DNA from 2 places in the Enterobacter sp. Taxon_8 genome. Region 1 is predicted to be linked to the other one. Evidence: predicted binding sites of a transcription regulator. Region 1 holds the regulator's gene; the other holds the start of a gene.
What was found. The regulator Fur, encoded in region 1, represses iron uptake genes when iron is present. The targets are predictions, from matches to a motif close to ATAATAATGAGAACNACTATCAA.
Positions count from the first base shown of each region.

Region 2: zupT (zinc transporter ZupT) is a predicted target of Fur. The motif match lies at 4,012-4,034, and genes of this name have one in related genera.

Region 1 covers NZ_CM177989.1:3,252,012-3,260,031, forward strand. Annotated here, with positions in the region: gene speF (ornithine decarboxylase SpeF) at 1-622, shown strand, start outside; gene potE (putrescine-ornithine antiporter) at 619-1,932, shown strand; gene pgm (phosphoglucomutase (alpha-D-glucose-1,6-bisphosphate-dependent)) at 2,036-3,676, opposite strand; gene seqA (replication initiation negative regulator SeqA) at 3,701-4,249, opposite strand; gene ybfF (esterase) at 4,433-5,206, shown strand; gene ybfE (LexA regulated protein) at 5,335-5,622, shown strand; gene fldA (flavodoxin FldA) at 5,778-6,308, shown strand; gene fur (ferric iron uptake transcriptional regulator) at 6,600-7,046, shown strand; gene chiQ (ChiQ/YbfN family lipoprotein) at 7,139-7,465, opposite strand; gene chiP (chitoporin ChiP) at 7,513-8,020, opposite strand, start outside.
Region 2 covers NZ_CM177989.1:661,312-669,331, forward strand. Annotated here, with positions in the region: gene glnE (bifunctional [glutamate--ammonia ligase]-adenylyl-L-tyrosine phosphorylase/[glutamate--ammonia-ligase] adenylyltransferase) at 1-317, shown strand, start outside; gene hldE (bifunctional D-glycero-beta-D-manno-heptose-7-phosphate kinase/D-glycero-beta-D-manno-heptose 1-phosphate adenylyltransferase HldE) at 358-1,788, shown strand; gene ubiK (ubiquinone biosynthesis accessory factor UbiK) at 1,867-2,163, opposite strand; FMN riboswitch at 2,283-2,433, shown strand; gene ribB (3,4-dihydroxy-2-butanone-4-phosphate synthase) at 2,540-3,193, shown strand; gene zupT (zinc transporter ZupT) at 3,226-3,999, opposite strand; gene ygiD (4,5-DOPA-extradiol-dioxygenase) at 4,196-4,984, shown strand; gene AC4IBF_RS03225 (glutathionylspermidine synthase family protein) at 5,078-6,238, opposite strand; gene AC4IBF_RS03230 (DUF1190 family protein) at 6,241-6,909, opposite strand; gene tolC (outer membrane channel protein TolC) at 7,100-8,020, opposite strand, start outside.

The sequences.
Region 1 (8,020 bases):
AAACGGCATCGTGCCGGAAAAATGCGATCTCAACTCGATCCTGTTCCTGCTCACGCCTGCGGAAGATATGGGCAAACTACAGCAGCTGGTGGCGCAGCTGGTGCGCTTCGAAAAACTGCTCGAGAGCGATGTTCCGCTGAAAGACGTCCTGCCTTCTCTCTACAAACAGCATCCGGAACGTTACGCGGATTACACCCTGCGCCAGATCTGCCAGGAGATGCATGACCTGTATGCCCGCCACAACGTGAAGCAGCTGCAGAAAGAGATGTTCCGCAAGTCCCATTTCCCACGCGTGATGATGAGCCCGCAGGACGCCAACTACGCCTATCTGCGCGGTGAAGTTGAACTGGTTTCACTGCGCGACGCGGAAGGCCGCATCGCCGCGGAAGGCGCCCTTCCTTATCCGCCGGGGGTATTGTGCGTGGTCCCTGGGGAGGTCTGGGGCGGCTCCGTGCTGCGCTACTTCGCGGCGCTGGAAGAAGGCATCAACCTGCTGCCGGGCTTCGCGCCGGAGCTGCAGGGTGTGTACGTCGAAGAGTGCGAGGGCCGCAAACAGGTTCGCTGTAACGTCATCAAACAACCCGCCACTCAGCCCGCGCTGCTGAAAGGAGAGAAATTATGAGTAAGTCCAATAAGATGGGCGTGGTGCAGCTAACTATCCTCACCATGGTGAACATGATGGGCTCCGGGATTATCATGCTGCCAACCAAACTGGCTGAGGTGGGTACCATCTCTATCATCTCCTGGCTGGTGACCGCCGTAGGCTCAATGGCGCTGGCGTGGGCGTTTGCCAAGTGCGGGATGTTCAGCCGCAAGTCAGGCGGCATGGGGGGCTACGCCGAGTATGCCTTTGGTAAGTCTGGCAACTTTATGGCCAACTATACCTACGGGGTGTCACTGCTGATCGCCAACGTGGCGATTGCCATCTCCGCCGTGGGCTACGGTACGGAGCTGTTTGGCGTGACGCTCAGCCCGGTACAGATTGGCCTGGCCACAATCGGCGTGCTGTGGATCTGCACCGTGGCTAACTTTGGCGGGGCGCGTATCACCGGACAGCTCTCCAGCATCACCGTCTGGGGGGTAATTATTCCCGTTGTCGGCCTGTGCATCATCGGCTGGTTCTGGTTCAGCCCGACCCTGTACGCCAACTCCTGGAACCCGCACCATGTGCCGTTCTTCAGTGCAGTCTGCTCTTCTATCGCCATGACGCTCTGGGCCTTCCTCGGTCTGGAATCCGCCTGCGCGAACGCAGAAGTGGTTGATAATCCGGAAAAGAACGTCCCGATTGCGGTCCTCGGCGGTACGCTGGGCGCGGCGGTGATCTATATCGTCTCGACTAACGTGATTGCCGGGATTGTGCCAAACATGGATCTTGCTAACTCTACGGCGCCGTTCGGACTGGCCTTCGCGCAGATGTTCACGCCGGAAGTCGGGAAAGTGATTATGGGTCTGATGGTCATGTCGTGCTGCGGTTCACTCCTTGGCTGGCAGTTCACCATCGCGCAGGTGTTTAAATCCTCGGCTGATGAAGGGTACTTCCCAAAAATCTTCTCCCGCGTGACCAAAGCCGATGCGCCGGTGCAGGGCATGCTGGTGATTGTCATCTTCCAGAGTGGATTGTCGCTGATGACCATTAGCCCGTCGCTGAACAGCCAGTTTAACGTGCTGGTCAACCTGGCTGTCGTGACGAATATCATTCCGTATATTCTGTCGATGGCGGCGCTGGTGATCATTCAGAAAGTGGCGAAGGTGGATCCGCGCAAAGCGCGCGCGGCCAATATCGTGGCGCTGATTGGCGCGATTTACAGCTTCTATGCGCTCTACTCATCGGGCCAGGAAGCGATGCTCTACGGGGCAATGGTAACCTTTATGGGCTGGACGCTGTACGGTCTGGTGTCACCACGGTTTGAATTGAAGAACAAGCACAGTTAGGTCAAAGCAAAACGGCAACCCAAGGGTTGCCGTTTTATTGTTTTCTCCCTCTCCCTTCGGGAGAGGGTCAGGATGAGGGCATCAGCCCGCACCCAAACCGCACTTACGCGTTTTTCAGCACTTCGCTGACAATCTCTACCGCTTCTTTCTCAATCTGCTGACGATGATCAGCGCCGAGGAAGCTTTCGCAATAGATTTTATACGCATCTTCCGTGCCGGATGGACGCGCGGCGAACCAGCCGTTTTCGGTCATCACTTTCAGTCCACCAATGGAGGCGCCGTTACCCGGTGCCGCCGTCAGACGTGCGGTGATCGGGTCGCCCGCCAGGGTGCTTGCGCTGACCATCTCCGGTGAGAGTTTGGAGAGGGCCGCTTTCTGGGCTGACGTCGCGCTGGCCTGAATACGGTTATAGCTTGGTGCACCAAAGCGTGCCGCCAGCTCGTTGTAATGTTCCTGCGGGTTCTTACCGGTGACCGCGGTGATTTCCGCCGCCAGCAGGCACATGATGATGCCGTCTTTATCGGTTGACCATGGCGTGCCGTCGAAACGCAGGAAAGATGCGCCCGCACTCTCTTCACCGCCGAAGCCGAAGCTGCCGTCGTGCAGACCGTCAACAAACCATTTGAAGCCCACCGGCACTTCCACCAGCTTGCGGCCCAGCGCCTCAACCACGCGGTCGATCATCGCCGAGGAAACCAGCGTTTTACCGACAGCCACCTCTTTGCCCCACTGCGGACGGTGCTGGAACAGATAGTTAATTGCGACCGCAAGATAGTGATTCGGGTTCATCAGCCCGGCAGGGGTGACGATACCGTGACGGTCATAATCGGGGTCGTTAGCAAACGCCAGATCGAATTTATCACGCAGCGCCAGCAGGCCCGCCATCGCGCACTCGGAGGAGCAGTCCATACGGATCGCGCCGTCTTTGTCCAGATGCATAAAGCGGAAGGTCTGATCGACGTGATCGTTCACGATGGTCAGATCCAGCTTGTAGTGCTCGGCGATACGTTTCCAGTATTCGATACCGGAGCCGCCCAGCGGATCCACGCCCAGCTTGAGGCCGGCTTTCTGGATGGCCGCCATATCGACGATATCCGCCAGGCCTTCCACGAACGGCTGAACCAGATCCAGCTCTTTCACGTGGCCGGACGCCATGGCCGCATCCAGAGAGATGCGCTTCACGCCTTTCAGGTCATCAGCCAGCAGCGCGTTCGCGCGATCCTCCACCACTTTGGTGACGTTGGTATCTGCCGGGCCACCGTTAGGCGGGTTATATTTGATACCACCGTCTTCCGGCGGGTTGTGGGATGGCGTGATAACGATACCGTCAGCCAGCGCTCCACCTTTTTTGTTGTGCACCAGGATGGCGTTAGAGACCGCAGGCGTTGGGGTGAAGCCGTTGTTCTCCTGAACAATCACATCAACGCCGTTTGCCGCCAGCACTTCCACCACAGAGATGAACGCCGGTTCAGACAGGGCATGGGTATCTTTCCCCACGTAGCACGGACCGGTAACGCCGTTTTTAGCGCGCTCTTCCGCAATGGCCTGAGCAATGGCCAGAATGTGCGGTTCGTTAAAGCTATGGCGCGCCGCGCTGCCGCGGTGACCAGATGTACCAAACTTCACTGCGTGTTCTGCGTTGCCCACGACCGGCTTCAGCACGTAATACTGCGCGGTCAGCTGAGCGACGTTAATCAAATCGCTTTGTTGTGCAGGTTGGCCTGCACGGCTGTGATTTGCCATTACCGGGTCCTTCTGATGCAAGGGTTAAATTGTACCGCAAACCTTTTCAATCAATTCCGCCGGGAACTGCATGGACTGCATGATGTGTTCAATCATGCTGCACTTGCGGCCCGTATTGGTATTGGTGATCACCCAGTACGGGGTGCCAGGAACATGTTTGGGTTTGGTTTGATTGCCATTTTGCAGCAGCGTCTGCTCGTCGCCCGCGAAATAGACGCGAGTACGACCGTGCAGCGACTCGGTCGCTTCAGCAAACGCTTTGTTATCCAGTGAGTAAAGTGTAGACAGCACCAGCATAAAGCGGTTAACCGCCTTTTTCTGCTCCGCGTATTCATCGGAAAGGAGCAGCTCGCGCATCGCGCGCACTTTATCTTTTGCCGGCGTCACGGCAGGTTTTGCTTGTGCAACAACGCTTGGCTGAGACACGACATCTTTGGTGACTGGGGTAGCAGGCTGTGAAGCGGCGGAAATTTTAAGCATGCGCCGTAAAATGTCGGACGCGCTCTCCCCGATATGCCGCGTCTGGCTGGCAATATACTGATAGAGTTCGTCATCAACTTCGATTGTTTTCATCTTAATCCAGTGCGATATCTTATCTGAATACAAGTCATTGGGATTATAAGGTCAAATCCCAACAGCGGATAGCGTCAAACCAGGTTGGCGGCAAAAGTCAGATTAAACTGGAACCTTGCAGCCGGGCGGCAGAATGGTCAACATGATACCCTAACCTGACATACGTAAAAAAAGAACTTTGCCATGAAATTGAATACCCGAGCGCAAACTGCACAATCGCCGAACAATAATTCTCCCATCGTACTGGTTCACGGGCTTTTTGGCAGCCTGGATAACCTGGGCGTGCTGGCGCGCGATCTGGTTACTGACCACGATATTTTACAGGTCGATATGCGCAATCACGGTCTTTCCGGCCGTTCCGACGAGATGACCTACGCGGCAATGGCGCAGGATCTGCTGGATACGCTGGATGCCAACGACCTGCAAAAGGTGACCCTCATCGGGCATTCAATGGGTGGCAAAGCAGTGATGGCCCTGACGGCACTGGCCCCGGAGCGTATTAACGGCCTGATTGTAATTGATGTTGCGCCCGTGGATTACGACGTCCGCCGCCACGACGAAATTTTTGCCGCCATCAATGCGGTCACCGAAGCGGGCGTCGCGACTCGCCAACAGGCGGCTGCCGTCATGCGTGAGCATCTTGATGAAGAAGGCGTAGTCCAGTTCCTGCTGAAGTCGTTTGTTGACGGCCAATGGCGTTTTAACGTGCCGGTGCTCTGGAACCAGTACAACAACATCGTGGGCTGGGAAACCGTCCCCGCCTGGCCGCACCCTACCCTCTTTATTCGCGGCGGTAACTCTCCTTACGTTACCGACGCGTACCGCGACACGCTGCTGGCCCAATTCCCGCAGGCTCGCGCCCACGTGATTGCCGGTGCCGGACACTGGGTGCACGCAGAAAAACCCGATGCCGTGCTGCGCGCCATTCGCCGCTATCTCGCTGATACGACAAATTGATTAAAAAGAAAGCGACTGGAAGGCTGCGGGCTTCCAGTCGTTGGCGTGCCGTTTTTGGTGATGTATGATGGCGCGCTTATCGCCCGGGCATTAGCAGGGCGGCGTGTTTCCCCCGAAGTCTCAGAATCATGGCCAAAGAACAAACGGACCGTACGACACTAGATCTGTTCGCGAATGAGCGTCGCCCGGGACGACCGAAGACGAATCCGCTTTCGCGCGATGAACAGCTGCGTATCAATAAACGCAATCAGCTTAAACGCGATAAAAATCGCGGGCTTAAGCGTGTCGAACTGAAGCTTAACGCCGACGCCGTCGATGCGCTGAACGAGCTGGCTGACGCGCGAAATATCAGCCGCAGCGAGCTCATTGAAGAGATGTTAATCGCCCAGCTTGAGACGTTGCGCAGCCAGGCATAAGTCTGAAAATCCCCTTTATTACCCTTTTCATGTAGCACAGAGTGCAGTCCTGCGCGATAGCTGTTTCCGCAGGGTTGCCAGTTCTGCTATTATTGCCCTTATCCGTGGCCGAATTGCGCCACCATACTATTAAGTTTCAAGAGGTTATTTTACTCATGGCAATCATCGGCATTTTCTTTGGCAGTGATACCGGCAATACCGAAAATATCGCAAAAAACATTCAAAAACAGCTCGGTAAAGACGTTGCTGATGTGCATGACATTGCCAAGAGCAGCAAAGAAGATCTGGAAGGCTATGATATTCTGCTGCTGGGTATCCCAACCTGGTACTACGGTGAAGCCCAGTGCGACTGGGATGATTTCTTCCCGACGCTGGAAGAAGTGGACTTCAACGGTAAGCTAGTTGCCCTGTTTGGCTGCGGTGACCAGGAAGACTACGCTGAGTATTTCTGTGACGCGCTGGGTACCATCCGCGACATCATTGAGCCGAATGGCGCGGTTATCGTAGGCCACTGGCCGACCGCTGGTTACCACTTCGAAGCGTCTAAAGGCCTGGCCGATGACGATCATTTCGTGGGTCTGGCCATCGACGAAGACCGTCAGCCAGAACTGACCGCAGAGCGCGTTGAGAAATGGGTTAAGCAGATCCGTGAAGAACTGCACCTGGACGATATTCTTAACGCCTGATTTTTCTCGCGGCGCAACGGCGGTTGCGCCCGCGCACCAGGTCAAACCGATTAAATTAATTGCTACAATCTTTTAACTTTTTCGCCCAGACCTGTACAATGTCTCCCTGATAAAATGTGGTTTTCCATCGAGCAAGTTTGTTGGTGATACCCCATTTTTATAAGCATATTTTGCCTGAGACTTGCAGTTTTCATTTAGCCATGGCAGTTCTATAATGAGACGCATTATCCCAGGTGCATTTTCTGTCACTTCCTACAGAAGTGAATCGTTTAGCAACAGGACAGATTCCGCATGACTGACAACAATACCGCATTAAAGAAGGCTGGCCTGAAAGTTACGCTTCCTCGGTTAAAAATCCTCGAAGTGCTTCAGGGTCCAGACAATCACCATGTCAGTGCGGAAGACCTTTATAAACGTCTTATCGACATGGGTGAAGAGATTGGGCTGGCTACCGTCTATCGCGTGCTGAACCAGTTTGATGACGCGGGCATTGTCACCCGTCATAATTTCGAAGGCGGTAAATCTGTTTTCGAACTGACCCAGCAGCAGCACCACGATCATTTGATCTGCCTCGACTGCGGCAAGGTCATTGAATTCAGCGATGATTCCATCGAAGCGCGCCAGCGTGAAATCGCCGCGCGTCACGGTATCCGCCTGACCAACCACAGCCTGTATCTTTACGGTCACTGCGCTGAAGGCGACTGCCGCGAAGATGACCACGCGCACGACGCAAAATAATCAAGTGTTCATACTCTGAGCCAGCCGAAAGGTTGGCTTTTTTTTGCCAGAAAAAAGCCCGGTAAGCACCGCGCCACCGGGCGTAAAGCAACTTATTTATTATTGTTGCGTATCTCGTTCCAGATCTTATCGCAACGCTTGGCCACTTCCTGATCGTTACCGGTTTTACGCGCCTGGATACAGGCCTGGTAATCCATCACGCGGACATTCTCCCGCGTCGCAAACTGCTCATGCGCTTTCTCTTTCTTCAGCACGTTCAGCACGCTCTGACAGGCTTCAATTTTCTCCGGCGATCCTTCTGCTGTATTAATACAGGCGCTATAGGCCTCCTTCAGCCGGGAATCTTCTTTCGGTGCCTCACTCTGAGCACACGCCACCAGCCCTGATGCCAGCAACGCGACGATTACGATTTTTTTCATCATATGCAGTCTCCGGTCCGGCGGGATCTAACCCGCCGGAAGATTCATCAGAAGATAGTGAACGGTGCGATAACCATGAATTTCACGTCACGTTCATCCTGGAAGATGTTGCCGTAACCGCCCGCGTAGCTCGGGATATCGGAGTGGTTGTCATATTGAGTGAAGTGCAGTTTGAACATTGTACCTTTCGCGCGGCCATCCTGCAGGGTATAGATAGCATCGAGGCTGTAAGAAGACTCTTTCAGGCGATAGTTGGGATCGTAGTATGCGTCCGGAGTTGCCATATCGGCAGGTTTTGCATCCCAGGCGTAAGCGTAAGAAGCGCCCACCGCCCAGCCAGGCAGGTTCCAGTTTTTCAGGTCGTACATTGCGCCGAAGAAGACCGCTTTCTCGCCGTCGGCGTTGAAGTCTGAGCGGTTATCCCACCAGATATCAAGACGACCGTTGGATGAGGCATAGGTCGGGGTCATACGCTGCAGGAAGTAGCCCTGCTGCCCTTCCGCCTTCACCCATGTTCCTTCCAGACGTAAATCAACCTGACCGACCTTATAGCCG
Region 2 (8,020 bases), 2.0 Mb from region 1:
ACGAGGGCGGGATCACCGATATTGAATTCATTACCCAGTATCTGGTGCTGCTGCACGCGCACGACAAGCCTAAGCTGACCCGCTGGTCGGATAACGTGCGCATTCTGGAACTGCTGGCGCAAAACGACATCATGGACGAGCAGGAGGCGCAGGCCTTAACCCGCGCCTACACGACGCTTCGCGACGAGCTTCATCACCTGGCGCTGCAGGAGCAGCCGGGGCACGTGGCGCTGGACTGTTTTGTCGCAGAACGCGCTCAGGTAACGGCCAGCTGGCAGAAGTGGCTGGTGGAACCGTGCGTAACAAATCAAGTGTGATATTATCGCGCGCAAATTGTGAATCTTTCTGGAGTCAGGAATGAAAGTAACACTGCCAGAGTTTGAACGTGCTGGAGTTATGGTTGTTGGGGATGTGATGCTGGATCGCTACTGGTATGGACCGACCAGCCGCATCTCTCCGGAAGCACCGGTACCGGTGGTTAAGGTCGACACCATTGAAGAGCGTCCCGGCGGCGCGGCAAACGTGGCGATGAACATTGCCTCTCTGGGCGCGCAGTCGCGTCTGGTGGGCTTGACCGGCATCGACGATGCGGCACGCGCGCTGAGCAAGTCGCTGGCGGACGTGAACGTGAAGTGCGACTTCGTTTCTGTTCCGACCCACCCAACGATTACGAAACTGCGCGTGCTGTCGCGCAACCAGCAGCTGATCCGCCTCGACTTTGAAGAAGGGTTCGAAGGCGTTGATCCCGAGCCGCTGCACGAGCGTATCAACCAGGCGCTGGGCAATATCGGCGCGCTGGTGCTGTCCGATTACGCCAAAGGCGCGCTGGCGAGCGTGCAGACGATGATTCAGCTGGCGCGTAAAGCCAACGTACCGGTGCTGATCGACCCGAAAGGGACCGATTTTGAGCGCTATCGCGGCGCAACCCTGCTGACGCCAAACCTCTCCGAATTTGAAGCGGTGGCGGGCAAATGCAAAACCGAGGAAGAGCTGGTTGAGCGCGGCATGAAGATCATTGCTGACTTCGAATTATCTGCGCTTCTGGTGACCCGCTCCGAGCAGGGGATGACGCTGCTGCAGCCGGGCAAAGCGCCGCTGCATATGCCAACACAGGCGCAGGAAGTGTACGACGTGACCGGTGCCGGTGACACGGTGATCGGCGTTCTGGCGGCGACGCTGGCAGCGGGTAATTCTCTGGAAGAAGCGTGCTACTTCGCTAACGCCGCGGCGGGCGTGGTCGTGGGTAAACTCGGGACCTCAACCGTTTCGCCAATCGAGCTGGAAAACGCGGTGCGTGGTCGCGCGGATACCGGTTTTGGCGTCATGACCGAAGACGAGCTGAAGATGGCCGTCGCCGCCGCGCGCAAGCGTGGGGAAAAGGTGGTGATGACCAACGGCGTGTTCGACATTCTGCACGCTGGCCACGTTTCTTATCTGGCGAATGCGCGCAAGCTGGGCGATCGCCTGATTGTGGCGGTCAACAGCGATGCCTCGACGAAACGCCTGAAGGGTGAAACGCGTCCGGTGAACCCGCTCGAGCAGCGTATGATTGTGCTCGGCGCGCTGGAAGCGGTGGACTGGGTGGTGTCGTTTGAAGAAGATACCCCGCAGCGCCTGATTGCCGGTATTCTGCCGGACCTGCTGGTAAAAGGCGGGGATTACAAGCCGGAGCAAATCGCGGGCAGCGAAGAGGTTTGGGCCAACGGCGGCGAGGTGATGGTGCTCAACTTTGAGGACGGGTGTTCCACCACCAACATCATCAAGAAGATCCAGAAAGACAGTCAGTAAAAAAAACGGGCCAGTTGGCCCGTTTTTTTTCACCCTCTCCCTGTGGGAGAGGGCTGGGGTGAGGGCATCAGGCCGCACTTACTCCTGATCATCCACCGGCGGAATGGCCGGTGCCGGCTTCACTTCTTCCGGCGCATTGCGGTTTTCCAGCTCGGTCAGACGCTGTTCCAGCAGCGCCAGCTTCTCGCGGGTGCGCAGCAGAACCTGGGTCTGCACGTCAAACTCTTCGCGACTGACTAAATCAAGGCGAACCAACTGCGCCTGCAGCGTCTGGCGGATTTTCTTTTCTACGTCATCACCAAATTCACGAATGCCTTTTGGCATAGATTCATGAACCTGACGCGCGATCTGCTCAATTTTTTTCGGGTCAATCATTGTCGTTTCCCTTGATGGAAAGGTGTTAGTGTCCATTGTAGCGCGTCATGCCCGGGGTAAACAAAATTGTTTGATGCTTATGCATTGCCCAGGATAATCAATAGCGTTATAGTTATCTCGCTTATTCTCAGGGCGGGGCGAAATTCCCCACCGGCGGTAAATCAGCGTGACGCTGAAAGCCCGCGAGCGCTTTGGGTGAAAACTCAAAGGTCAGCAGATCCGGTGTAATTCCGGGGCCGACGGTTAGAGTCCGGATGGGAGAGAGTAACGATCAAGTCGGGCATGGGCCCGCTCACGTTATCTTTTTGCCGCTTATACGGCGCTCCTAAGACTGCCCTGATTCTGGTAACCATAATGTTAATGAGGTTTTTTTACCATGAATCAGACGCTACTTTCCTCTTTTGGCACTTCAACTCAACGTGTTGAACATGCACTGGATGCACTGCGCGAAGGCCGCGGTGTGATGGTGCTTGACGATGAAAACCGTGAAAACGAAGGCGACATGATTTTCGCCGCCGAAAACATGACCGTTGAACAGATGGCGCTGACCATCCGTCACGGCAGCGGCATCGTATGCCTGTGTATTACCGAAGATCGTCGTAAGCAGCTCGAGCTGCCGATGATGGTCGAAAACAACACCAGCGCCTTTGGTACCGGTTTTACCGTGACCATTGAAGCGGCGCATGGCGTGACCACCGGTGTGTCTGCGGCTGACCGTCTGACTACCGTACGTGCCGCCATTGCTGATGATGCGAAGCCATCCGATCTGCACCGTCCAGGCCACGTCTTCCCGCTGCGCGCGCAGGCGGGCGGCGTGTTGACCCGCGGCGGTCACACCGAAGCGACGATCGACCTGGTGACGCTGGCGGGCTTCAAACCTGCCGGTGTGCTGTGTGAGCTGACTAACGATGACGGCACCATGGCGCGCGCGCCGGAGTGCATCACCTTTGCCCGTCTGCACAACATGCCGGTGGTCACGATTGAAGATCTGGTCGAGTATCGCCAGGCGCACGAGCGCAAAGCCAGCTGATAATAAAAACGCCGGGATGTCCCGGCGTTTTTTTACCCGATTCCTGCGGTCTGCAGCAGAACCAGACTTAATCCCATCACCGACATTCCGCACAGCACGCCATAGCTGGGGTTGTTGTTAGGATCGATCTCCTTCGCCAGCGGCATCAGTTCATCCACCGAAAGCGCAACCATGATCCCGGCTACCGCTGCCATAATCGCTGCCATCACTACCGGAGAGACCAGGCTACCGAGGATGAGCCAGGCCAGCACGCCGCCAAGGATTTCGGCCATCCCGGAAATACCCGCCCAGAACACAGCGGTGCGTTTCGATCCCGTTGCGGCATACACGGGTCCAGCGACGGCCAGTCCTTCAGGAATATTGTGTAAGGCGACCGCCAGCGCGATGCCAAAGCCCATCTCAAGATTGCTGCTGGCCGTCACGTAGGTGGCGACCCCTTCCGGGAAGTTATGCAGGCTGATGCCAAGCGTTAACAGCACGGCGGTACGCTTGATATTGCGCGGCATGGGCGTCACGTTTTTCTGCATTAAATCCTGCGGATGGGCGTGCGGCAGCATTCGATCGAGGGCAAAGTACCCCAGCAGGCCAAAGACAAACATGCCGTAGCCCAGCAGCGGAGACATGCCTTCCGTGCCCAGCGCGGCAGGGAGCATTTCCATCAGGGAGATGAGCAACATGATCCCGGCAGCAAAGCCCAGTGAGAAGGCCAGTACGCGGTTAGAGGGCTTTTGGCCGAGCACGCCGAGGATCGCGCCGATGAAGGTCGCGGCGCCCGCCAGTATGGTCAGGATCAGAGGGACTGACATGCATTGCTCCTTATGATAATGATTCTCATTAATATAAATGATTCATTTCTGGCAAAGCGAGGGGGAAAACCCGGCTTTACACATTCCTTACATTCAAATTTCCTGATGATGATCTTCACGCTTATCTGCGTTCATCTTTGCCGGATTGCGCGTAATGTAGCACCATTAAATTGACACCTTCCGTAAGGATATCACCATGACTTCTTCACGTATGCCAGCCCTGTTTTTAGGCCACGGTAGCCCTATGAACGTTCTGGAAGACAACGTCTATACCCGCGCCTGGCGTCATCTGGGCGAGACGCTACCGCGTCCGAAAGCGATCGTGGTGGTATCTGCGCACTGGTTTACCCGTGGGACGGGCGTGACCGCCATGGAAGCGCCAAAAACCATTCATGATTTTGGCGGCTTCCCGCAGGCGCTATACGACACGCATTATCCGGCCCCCGGCTCGCCTGAGCTTGCACAAAGGCTGGTGGATTTGCTGGCGTCTGTCCCTGTGACGCTGGATAAAGAAGCCTGGGGCTTTGACCACGGCTCCTGGGGCGTGCTTATTAAAATGTATCCTGATGCGGATATCCCGATGGTGCAGTTGAGCATCGACAGCACCCAAAAGGCCGCCTGGCATCTGGAGATGGGCCGCAAGATGGCGACCCTGCGTGATGAAGGCATCATGCTGGTGGCGAGCGGCAACGTGGTGCATAACCTGCGTACCGCACGCTGGCACGGTGAGAACACGCCGTACCCGTGGGCGACCGCCTTTAACGACTACGTTAAAGCGAACCTGACCTGGCAGGGGCCGGCTGAGGCGCATCCGCTGGTGAACTATCTGGATCATGAGGGCGGTTCGCTTTCTAACCCGACGCCGGAGCACTTCCTGCCGCTGCTGTACGTACTTGGCGCGTGGGATGGTCAGGAGCCGGTTACGATCCCGGTCGACGGTATTGAGATGGGCAGTTTGAGTATGCTGTCGGTGCAGGTGGGATAATAAAAGCAAAACGGCAACTTCAGGTTGCCGTTTTTAGTCTTTCCACCCTCTCCCTGTGGGAGAGGGCTGGGGTGAGGGCATCAGGCCGCAGTCTTACTCCACGAAAATGTGCGGATAGAACCGCGACAGATCCTGCGTGATCAGCGCGCGATCTTCGCGAATGCCAATTCCGGCAGGCTGATCGTTGATGAGCCAACTGCCAATCAGCGTATAGCTGTCGCCAAATTTTGGAAGTTGATAGAACTCCTGGACGATCATCCCTTCTTCGCCGTACGGCCCTTCAACCGCTTCCAGCGTCTTGCCGTTTTCGATAATCGACACGTTCGCGCCTTCGCGGGAGAAGATCGGCTTAACGACGTACTTCTCCATTTGCGGGTAATTATCTTCTGCAAAGTACGCCGGCAGCAGGTTCGGATGGTTCGGGAACATCTCCCACAGCATCGGCAGCAGGGCTTTGTTGGAGATAATGCTCTTCCAGGCCGGCTCAAGCCAGCGCACGCCAGCATCTTCCAGCTTGGTGGAGAACATCTCGCGCAGCATGTATTCCCACGGGTAGAGCTTGAACAGGTTGCTGATCACCTGGTCCTGCATGTCCGTGAACTGACCTTTTTCACCCAGGCCGATATCCTCGATATAGAGGAACTCGGTCGCGACCTCCGCTTCAGCGGCGCAATCCTGCAGATACTGAACCGTGCCACGGTCTTCTTCCGTGTCGCGGCAGCAGGCGAGATGCAGCAGGTTGAAGCCAAACTGCTCGCGCAGCTCGGCGAAGCGCTCGATCAGCTTTTCCTGCAGGCTGTTGAACTGGTCGCTGCCTTCCGGCAGGTTTCCGGCATTGGCCTGGTCTTCCAGCCAGATCCACTGAAAGAACGCCGCTTCGTACAGGGACGTTGGGGTATCGGCGTTGTTTTCCAGCAGCTTAGGCTCCCCTTTGCCGTCCCATGCCAGATCCAGGCGAGAGTAAAGCGAAGGTTGATTCGTTTTCCACGACTGGCGCACAAAGCCCCAGGTGTGCTTCGGAATGCGGAACTTTGCCATCAGCTCGTCGCTGTCGATGACTTTTTCCACCACCTTCAGGCACATCTGGTGCAGCTCGGCCGTTACCTCTTCCAGCTTCTCAACCTGGGCCAGCGTGAGCTTGTAATAGGCGTCTTCACACCAGTACGGCTCGCCGTACATGGTGTGGAAGTTAAAACCGTACTCGGTGGCTTTTTCGCGCCAGTCCGGGCGCTCGGTGATACTGACTCGTTCCATGATCAGCCGCCCATTGAGCGAGTAGAGGAGGTGCCTGTCGCGCTGCGCTGCATGCTGGTCTGCTTCGCCACAGACTCACCGAACCCGCCACGGGTGATGGTGCTGGTGGTCGCAGGCTTCGGCGCCATCGCCGTTTTCGGTACGGTCACGGTGCGGCCAGGGGTCGCTGCGCCGTAGCCTTTGCCGCTGGCATCGGTATATTGACCGTAAGCCGGGCTGGCCGGGTTTTTCGAGCTAAACAGCGGCTGCTGCTGGTAGCCTGCACCACCGCCCATCAGGCGGCCCATCATGTAGCCTGCCATCAGCGGCATCCAGAAGCTGCCGCTGGACTGCGCCTGCGCCTGATTTTCAGGTGCGGTGCCTGCCTGAGCCGGTGCCTGCTGGCACTGACCTTCACCAAACTCCGCCACGCAGTCTTCGCGTGAGGCATATTTCGGCGCGGTACGTTCCGCTTCTTTCAGCGCGCTGGTGTAAGCCGTTTTACATTCGGCGGCTTTGCCGGTTGCGGCAGAGCAGTCGTCCGCGTTTTGATACAGCGAAACCGTTTCGTCATTTTTCTCACAGCCTGCCAGCATAAAGACAGCCGTGACCGCCAGCGCAACAGGGGTGAGGTGACGCGCGTTCCAGCTCTTGCGGAACGACGCGTGATTGATCGTTTTTGTCCGTTTCATCTTTGTCTTCCAGGACCCAGTGGTAATAACGCTCAGGATAGAGGATGAGTGGTTGAAAATGAAGCGAAGAGGGGCGGAATCAGGGGGATCTTTACGTTGACTTACGTTCGGATGTGATTCAGATGCGCCCTCTCCCTGTGGAAGAGGGCTGGAGTGAAGGCATCAGGCCGCAGTAGGCCTGATGACACTCTTAGTTACGGAACGGATTATTGCTCTTGCTGGCAGGCGCTGTGGTTCGCGAGGCAGCAGGCTGTGCAGTAGGGGTAGTGCCGTTAGCGTTGAAGTTATCAACCGCGGCAACCTGCTCCGGGTTCTCCGGTGCAACGCTGTCCGGAGAGGTGGAGACCGGTTTGCCCAACGCGCTGTTCAGCATCTGCAGGTCTTGCTCGTTCAGCGTACCCAGAGCCTGTTTGATGTTCAGCTGGTTAATCAGGTACTGGTAACGCGCGCTGGAGAGCTGCTGTTTCGCGTTGTACAGCGTGGTGGTCGCATCGAGCACGTCCACAATAGTACGTGTACCGACCGAGTAACCTGCTTCCATCGCGTCCAGGGAGCTCTGTGCAGACACAACGGCCTGTTTATAGGCGTTGATGCTGCTGATTGAGGCGTTCACGTTGTTGAAGGAGGAACGCACGGTCTGCACCACGTTGCGGTGGGCGCTTTCCAGCTGCTCGCTCGCGCCAACAAAGTTGTACTGCGCCTGTTTCACCTGGGAGTTGACCTGACCGCCCTGATACAGCGGCAGGGAGAAGCTCAGGCCCACCTTGTTCTGGCCCATATTGCTGTCGTCATACTGGGACGTATTGGTTTTAGAGCCGCTGTAGGTTGTATCAGAGACACCGGTAGACGCGCTCAGGCTCAGGGTTGGCAGATGGCCGTCCTGCGCCTGACGAATTTGCTCGCGGGCCAGGTCCTGGCTCAAACGCGCCTGCAGCAGCGTCAGGTTGCGGTTTTCCGCCTCTTTCAGCAGGGCGTTAACGGCCTGCGGCTTATCCGTTTTGAAGCTGTCGACGTTCAGGGAGGCCAGCTCAGGATAGTAATTGCCGGTGACCTGACGCAGGGATTCCAGCGCGTTGTCGAGGTTGTTACGCGCGGTCACTTCGTTAGCCAG